DNA from 2 places in the Paenibacillus sp. YPG26 genome. Region 1 is predicted to be linked to the other one. Evidence: riboswitches for the same ligand, from Rfam matches in the RefSeq annotation. Region 1 holds a riboswitch; the other holds the start of a gene.

Region 1 (4,196 bases):
TAATTTTGGAGACCGCACGTTATTTAAGAATGTCTCATTCCGCCTGCTTGCAGGCGAACGGGTAGGGTTGGTTGGCGCTAATGGCGTTGGGAAATCTACGCTTATGAATATCTTGACAGGCAAGCTGCTCAAGGACAGCGGGAAAGTAGAGTGGACTCCAAAGGTGCGTTACGGCTATCTGGACCAGCACTCTATTCTTACTCCGGGCAAGACGGTTCGTGATGTGTTGAAGGATGCCTTCCTTCCGCTGCTGGAACTTGAACAGGAAATGATAGAGATTACCAATAAGATGGGCGATGCCTCTCCAGAGGAGCTTGAAGAGCTGCTTATTCAAATGGGCGACATTCAGGAGCAGCTGGACCTTGGAGACTTCTACCTGATTGATGTCAAAGTCGAAGAAATGGCTAATGGACTTGGGCTATCCGCGATTGGTCTTGACCGTGATGTCTCTGCTCTTAGTGGTGGACAGCGTACGAAGGTGCTTCTAGCTAAGCTGCTTCTTGAGAAGCCGAATGTGCTGCTCCTCGATGAGCCTACGAACTATCTGGATGTGGAGCACATTCAGTGGCTAACCAATTACTTGCAGAACTATCCTTATGCATTCATGCTGATCTCCCACGATACAGAATTTATGAATAAGGTTGTCAATGTGGTGTATCATCTTGAGTTCGCCAAGTTGACCAGATACACGGCTAACTATGAGAAGTTCCTGGATATGGCGGATATCAACAAGAATCAGCATATTGAGGCCTATGAGAAGCAGCAAGAATTTATCAAGAAGCAAGAGGATTTCATACAGAGAAACAAAGCTCGTTACTCAACTTCTGGCCGTGCCAAGAGCCGTGAGAAGCAGCTTGAACGTATTGAGCGTATTGACCGTCCGGAGGAGGCTGCCAAGCCTACATTCGGATTTAAGGAAGCGCGGGCCAGCGGAAAGACGGTATTTGAGGGAATTGATTTTGAGATCGGTTATACTCACGCATTGCTGCCCAAAATGTCCATGATCATTGAACGCGGGGACAAGATTGCTATTGTTGGGTGTAACGGTGTCGGTAAGTCTACGCTGCTTAAGACAATTCTAGGCAAAATTCGTCCAATTAGCGGGAAAACGTACCAAGGTGATTTCTTGTTCCCGGCTTATTTCGAGCAAGAGGTTCGCGCAGAGAATATCACACCGATTGATGATGTATGGAATGAATTCTCTCATCTGAATCAGCATGAGGTACGTGCTCATTTAGCGCGCTGCGGCTTGAAGAATGAACATATCACCCGTCCTCTTAAGGCGCTGAGCGGGGGAGAACAAGCTAAGGTACGTCTGTGCAAGCTGATGATGCGCGAGACGAATTATATTCTGTTCGACGAGCCTACGAACCACTTGGATGTGGTTGCGAAGGAAGAATTGAAACGTGCCCTTAAGGAATTCAAAGGGACTGTTATTCTTGTATCACACGAACCTGATTTCTATGAAGACTGGGTTACCAAGACTTGGGATGTAGAAGCCTGGTCAACAAAATAGACATAGCTCCATAGCTCATCATTTCTTTAACCACATGAACCCTTAGATCACTCCTTAATGGAATAGTGATCTGAGGGTTCTCTATATTTCCAAAACATGTTACAATGGCACTAACCTGAATAGTTACACACTAGGGGGGCCGATTCTGGCTGAGATGGAAGTTCACACTTCCGGACCCTTTGCACCTGATCTGGGTTATACCAGCGTAGGGAAGTGGTACTCGTGAATGTCACACCATAATTTAAGCTATGGGAAGAAAGGAATTAACCATGCTGTAATATGGCCGTGATCAGAGCTTTCGCTTTGATATGAACGTGTTGCCGCTCTCTATGAGAGCGGCTTTTTTGCATGTGCGTATACCACTTTACTCATACGTCTGAAAGGGAGTTGGAGATTAATGAGCTCTTCTCATGAACTGCACGTTATTTCAAATGGAGAGCAGGACCCTTCTAAGCTGGTATCGGTTGTAGATGCCATTCACCCTCACATCCATGCTTTTCATCTAAGAGAACGGCGCTGGAGCGCGAGAAAGATATCTTCTGCGGTCGAGCAGCTTCTGGAACTAGGAGTCCCTGCCCACAAATTGTATATCAACGACAGGCTGGATATTGCGATGTCCTACACTCTGGGAGGTGTGCAGCTGGGAGCAGAAAGTCTTAATCCGTTATTGGCAAGAGCTGTCAGTGCAGGTAAGCTCCGAATTGGCCGTTCGGTTCATACTATCGAGGAGTCTTCGGCTGCTTATGGGCACAAGGCGGATTACATTCTGTATGGCCACGTATACCCAACAAGCTCGAAAGATGGGCTGCCAGGGCGCGGAATCTCCGCTCTTGCCGAAGTCTGCAGTAAATCCAGAATTCCAGTCATTGCTATAGGGGGCATTACACCCAATTGTGTGAAAGAGATCGTGCAGGCTGGTGCATCAGGGATTGCGATCATGTCAGGAATTATGAATGCGGCAGATCCGGCATCGGCCGCGAAAGCCTACCGGTGCGCGCTGGATCAGGCTGCGGCAGCCATGTTTAATGGAACAGCAGCCTTAATCATGAAGGAGAGTGAACCCTCTTGGGCGGACGGAAAATAATTATTATTGGCGGAGGAATTATAGGAAGTTCCCTTGGTTATGAGTTGGTGAAGCGAGGTGAGAGTGTAACGATTGTGGAACAGACGGACCTGGCTTCTGGTGCTTCTGGCGCTGCTGCAGGCATGCTGGCTGCGGATTGTGAGCACTTCGAGCATTCAGAGCTTCAGAACCTGGCCAGATTAAGCAGGGATCTTATCCCGGCCTTGGTGCATGAAGTGAAGGAGATAAGTGGGATTGACGCAGGACTGAATCAACAAGGGTTCCTGACCCCAGCCAGAGACAATCTGGAAGCTGAAGAACTTCAGGCCAGAATAATTGCTGAAGCAACAGGACAATGGTGGGTGCCGGAGCAGCTGGCAGCAGCGGAGCCTGCACTCGCTAAGGGATTAAGCGGAGCCATTTACAGGTCAGAAGAGATACAAGTTATGCCCTCCAAGCTTACTGAAGCATTGGCATTCAGTGCGCAAGCCACAGGTGCAGTATTGCTTCGTCAGACTGAGGTTACCCGCATACAAGTGCATAATAAGCGGGTTGAAGGAGTCCAGACTTCTAGAGGATTCCTGCCTTGTGATCAAGTAGTGCTGGCCGGGGGATGGGGAACAGAGCAGCTCTTGCAGCCGCTGGGCTTGTCCTTTCCTCTTGAGCCGGTAAAAGGGGAGATTGTCGAAGTACAAAGCAGCGTCCCTCTATTACAGGCTACGTTGTATGCGAAATCTATCTATATTGTGCCCAAACCAGGCAACAAGCTGTGGATAGGGGCAACAAGCATTCCGGGTGACAGCTCACAGGGGGTATTCGCTGATAGCATTGTCAGATTGATAAGTGAAGCGGCCAAGTGGATCCCAGACCTGAGACATGCCCAGTTCGAACGAGCCTGGGCGGGCCATCGTCCCAAGTCACCAGACGGACTGCCGTATATAGGGGGATTCCAAGAGCTGCAAGGACTTTATGCCGCTGCTGGCCATTATCGTAACGGAATTCTTCTGAGTGCCATAACAGCGACAATGCTGGCTAACGAGATGGAAGGCAAGGATACACCTGGGATTAACCTGGACGCATTTAGACCTGACCGGTTCCAGCGCCAGCTTGAAGGAGGCGTGCTGCGATGAAGCTGCGTATTAATGGTCAATACATGGACTTGAACGAAGGCACAATTCATACGGTTGAAGATCTGCTGGATCACTTGAATTTGGGCGTCAAGACAGTGGTTGTCGAGAGAAATCAGGAGATATTGAATAAGGAACAGCATTCGGTTACCTCGGTTGAAGATGGCGACACAATAGAGATTGTACATTTTGTAGGGGGCGGTTAAGATCATGTTAACAATAGGACCACATCAATTTCAGTCACGGTTATTGCTAGGAACAGGCAAGTTCTCTGACCTGGAGCTACAGAGTCAGGCGGTTGAAGTGTCTGAGACCCAGATCCTTACTTTCGCTGTTCGCAGATTAAATTTGTCGAATCCGAACCAGGAGAATTTCCTTGAGCGGCTTGATCTGAAGAGATACACATTACTTCCTAATACCGCGGGAGCCGTTACTGCCGAGGAAGCCGTCCGTATAGCCAGACTAGCGAAAGCCTCGGGACTTTGTGATA
Region 2 (4,196 bases), 1.6 Mb from region 1:
TCGAGCGAGAGGTGGAACTGATCTCTCCAGCGGAACTCGAACCTCGCCTTGGAGAGCGCATTGTCACGATCCTGCGCACCGGGATGGCCTTTGGCCAGGTCAGCGGCGTGGGCAGCTATTTTGTAAGTGACGACTCCCTCTCTTACATCTTCTTTATTCGGCAGACCGAGGTGCTCCTTCGGGGTCACATAACAGAGCATCGCCGTACCGAACCAACCGATCATAGCGGCGCCTATGGCTGAAGTAATATGATCATAACCCGGCGCAATATCGGTCGTCAGCGGTCCGAGCGTGTAGAACGGCGCCTCATCGCAGATATCCAGCTGTTTATCCATATTCTCCTTGATCAGGTGCATCGGCACATGGCCCGGTCCTTCGATCATCACCTGCACATCATGCTTCCAGGCAATCTTAGTGAGTTCCCCGAGCGTCTCCAGCTCCGCGAACTGGGCTTCATCGTTCGCATCCGCAATGCTGCCCGGGCGGAGACCATCGCCAAGCGAGAAGGCGATATCATACGCCTTCATAATCTCGCAGATTTCCTCAAAATGCGTATACAGGAAGTTCTCCTGATGATGAGCCAGGCACCAGGCCGCCATAATCGAGCCGCCCCGGGAGACGATGCCCGTCAGACGCTTCGCCGTAAGCGGAACATAACGCAGCAGCACTCCGGCATGAATGGTGAAGTAATCCACTCCCTGCTCGGCCTGCTCAATGAGCGTATCGCGGTAGACTTCCCAGCTCAGGTCCTCGGCTTTGCCATTCACCTTCTCCAAGGCCTGGTAGATCGGAACCGTTCCAATCGGAACAGGAGAGTTGCGGACAATCCACTCCCGGGTGGTGTGAATGTTCTTGCCTGTGGACAGGTCCATAATCGTATCCGCGCCCCAGCGGGTGGCCCAGGTCATCTTCTCCACTTCCTCTTCAATGGAAGAGCCTACGGCCGAGTTGCCAATATTGGCATTAATCTTGACCAGGAAATTCCGGCCGATAATCATCGGCTCGCTCTCCGGGTGATTGATATTGCTGGGAATAATAGCTCTGCCGCGCGCCACTTCATCACGCACGAACTCGGCTGGCACATTCTCGCGAATCGCAATGAATTCCATCTCCGGGGTGATGATCCCCTTCCGTGCGTAATGCATCTGGGTCACATTATGACCCGGCTTCGCCCGCAGCGGACGTCTGCCTGAATGCGGGAACTGCTGCGTATTGGCCCTTGGATCATCGGTCAGATAGCCGTTATCCTCCGGCTTGATCTCTCTTCCTTCATACTCCTCCACGTCCCCACGCTCCATAATCCAGGCGCGGCGGTTCTCAGGGAGCCCCTTCGTAATATCGGTCTGCGCCGCGGCATCGGAATACAGGCCGCTCGTATCGTACACACGGACCGGCGCATTCTCTTGACTGCCATAGCTGTCGGAAGTGGGGCTGAGCGCAATCTCGCGCATCGGCACACGAATATCCGGCCGTGAGCCTTCCACATATACCTTGCGGCTGCCCGGCAGGGCGGAAGTCTGAAGCTGAATCGTCTCTTTGGTCATAACAAAAAAAGCCTCCTCTGTGAGTTATCCGAGAAAGGCCGAGCGTGTAAATGGACATAACAAGACCTCTTAGCAGACACTAAAAAGGGTCTCTTGAAGCAGACAGACTTCGTCCATTTCAATTCCTCCGCTGGCATTACCCAGATCAGGTATAACGGTCGATAGTGGAATTCCTATCCTCTCAGCCCAAAACCTTGAGCTCCCGCTTGATATGCAGTTGTCGGTATAGAAGTTGAACTATAAGCAGTTCACAAGTTCAACTTCTATACTATCTTAACTTAACCCTGCTAGATTTACAATCGCAGACTATAAATGATTAATTTTCCAGCATTCAGGCGGCTAAACTCTGCTTTGGCACACTTCCCAGTGCTCTACTTATTGTATGTTTGGAAGAATAGAGGTATGCTAATAAGCTGATAAAAATATATGTACGAATAAATGAAGGTGAGTTTGATGGGAGAATCCATTTTCAATAAAATACCCGCGGGCGCGGCCCGGCAGCACGTTCCCGAAGCCAGGGTGGCCGCTGCCAGGACCAGCCGCGAGATTGTCGGCGGAGGCGATCCGGATGCCGGTTATTTCCGTACGCTGGAAGCCAGCGGTATTCTGCTGAATGCGTCGCAGATTGCAGCGGTGCGCCATTTCAAGGGACCGCTGCTGACCCTGGCCGGGGCCGGTTCCGGCAAAACCTCCGTCCTGATCTGCCGCACCGGTTATCTGCTGTCGGTAAGACGTGTCGATCCGCGGGAAATTCTGCTGCTGACTTTCTCCAGCAAGGCCGCCCAGGAGATGCGCGACCGGATTGCCGTTCTGCCGGGCATTCATCCGCACGATGTCCGTCTCCTGCAGGCGCGGACATTCCACTCCTTCTTCCTGCAGCTGATTCGCAGGCAGGGCAATGAGCTGGAGATCTGGAGCGAGACCCGCAGACAGCACATTCTGCTCAAGCAGATTATGCGGGAAATGGGTCTTCAGGATGCTTATCAGCCGGAGACACTGCTGTCCATGCTTTCCTCCTACAAGACCAATCTGGTAGATCTCCCCGATATGCCTGAAGACAGTGTGACCGAGCGGGAGACCAAACGCATTCTACTGCAGTATGAGCAGTGGAAGCTCGATCACGAGAAGATGGACTTCGATGATGTCCTGATCCTGGCCTACCGGCTGCTGAAGGGGAGTCCCTCCCTGCTGCGCACCATTCAGGACCGCTTCCGTTATATTATGGTGGATGAGTTCCAGGACACGAACCATCTGCAGTATGAGCTGGTCAAGTTGATCGCCGCCCCGCAGGATCATCTCATGGTGGTTGGCGATGATGATCAGACCATCTATTCATTTAACGGGGCGCGCAGCGAGTATATTTTGGAATTCGAGAAGACTTACCCGAAGGCCAAAGTCATTACGCTTACTATTAACTACCGCTCCGGGACACGGATTGTCGGTCTTGGCAATGAAGTAATCCGGCACAACAAGCACCGCAGAAGCAAGACACTGGAGGCGGTTAGATCAGGAGCTTCGGGGCCGATGTACACGCGCCCGCTCTCCAGTGACGAAGAAGCGCGGCTGGCTCTCGACCGCATTGAGCATGAGGTTCGGGCCGGCAGACGGAATTATGGGGACTACGCCGTGCTCTACCGGGCAACCAGCAACAACCGGGCCATTCTGGAGCAGCTCATGATCCGGGAGATTCCATATATTGAATATGGAGATGGTCAGCTCCTCTATGAGAATGCCCTAGTACTCCCGCTTGTGGACCACCTAAGACTGGGCCTCAACCGGCGGGATTTCACCGCGATGGAGAGCGTGCTCCCAACGCTCTATATCAACCGGGAACGGGGCATGTCCCATATTGTCCAGCAGGAATCGATTCGGGCCAAGAAAGGCCCGCTGGTTCATCTGCTGACCTTGTCCGGGCTTAAGGACTTCCAGCTGGCCAAGATCCAGGACCGGCTTGAGCTGATCCGCACGCTCTCCGGGATGAGACCAGCGGCGGCCATCGCCCGGATGAGAGAGAAATTCTACAATGCTTATGTCGAGGCGGATGAACGGAAGCTGCTGACCCAGCACAAGGAAATGATTAAGGAGATGCTGGATGAACTGGAAGCTTCTGCAGATCGCTTCGATACAGTAGTAGGCTTCCTTGGATTCATCAGCGATGTGATCCAGAAGAGCCGGGAGCAGAGCAGCGACAAATCCCGGGAACAGGGGAACCGTGTAGCCCTGATGACCATCCACCGGTCCAAAGGGCTTGAGTTCCCGGTTGTGATGCTGATCGGCGCCATCGAAGGCAGCCTGCCGCACAGCTCGGCGATCGAAGCCGACCGCATGAAGGACACCGCCTATTCCGAAGTGGGCGGTGCCTCCAAGGGGACAGCCGCCCTGGAAGAAGAGCGGCGGCTTGCCTACGTCGCGATCACCCGCGCCAAGGAGGAGCTGATCATCAGCTCCCCCGCAAGGTACCGCGGCAAGAAAGCGGCCGTCTCGCGCTTTCTGCTCTCGGCCTTCGGCGGCGATGCAGCCGAAGGCGCGGCCACCCCTTCGAGCGCTTCGCGCGCTCGAAGGGAAGTGGCTGCGGGCGTGGCTTACGCCCGCAGCGGGAGCCGCGCTGCGGACGGGCGAAGCGCCCGCAGCGGCGGTGCAGCGGCGGCGACG

What was found. A riboswitch is a leader RNA that binds a small molecule or an ion and turns the genes downstream of it on or off. The one in region 1 is predicted to bind thiamine pyrophosphate.
Region 2: linked by a shared signal. The riboswitch ahead of thiC (phosphomethylpyrimidine synthase ThiC) and the one ahead of LDO05_RS09210 (thiamine phosphate synthase) in region 1 are both predicted to bind thiamine pyrophosphate.

Annotation. Positions count from the first base shown of each region.
Region 1 covers NZ_CP084530.1:1,955,081-1,959,276, forward strand. The annotation lists gene LDO05_RS09205 (ABC-F family ATP-binding cassette domain-containing protein) at 1-1,516, shown strand, start outside; TPP riboswitch at 1,639-1,745, shown strand; gene LDO05_RS09210 (thiamine phosphate synthase) at 1,914-2,600, shown strand; gene thiO (glycine oxidase ThiO) at 2,582-3,709, shown strand; gene thiS (sulfur carrier protein ThiS) at 3,706-3,912, shown strand; gene LDO05_RS09225 (thiazole synthase) at 3,917-4,196, shown strand, end outside.
Region 2 covers NZ_CP084530.1:374,205-378,400, reverse strand. The annotation lists gene thiC (phosphomethylpyrimidine synthase ThiC) at 1-1,544, opposite strand, end outside; TPP riboswitch at 1,650-1,760, opposite strand; gene LDO05_RS01745 (UvrD-helicase domain-containing protein) at 1,998-4,196, shown strand, end outside.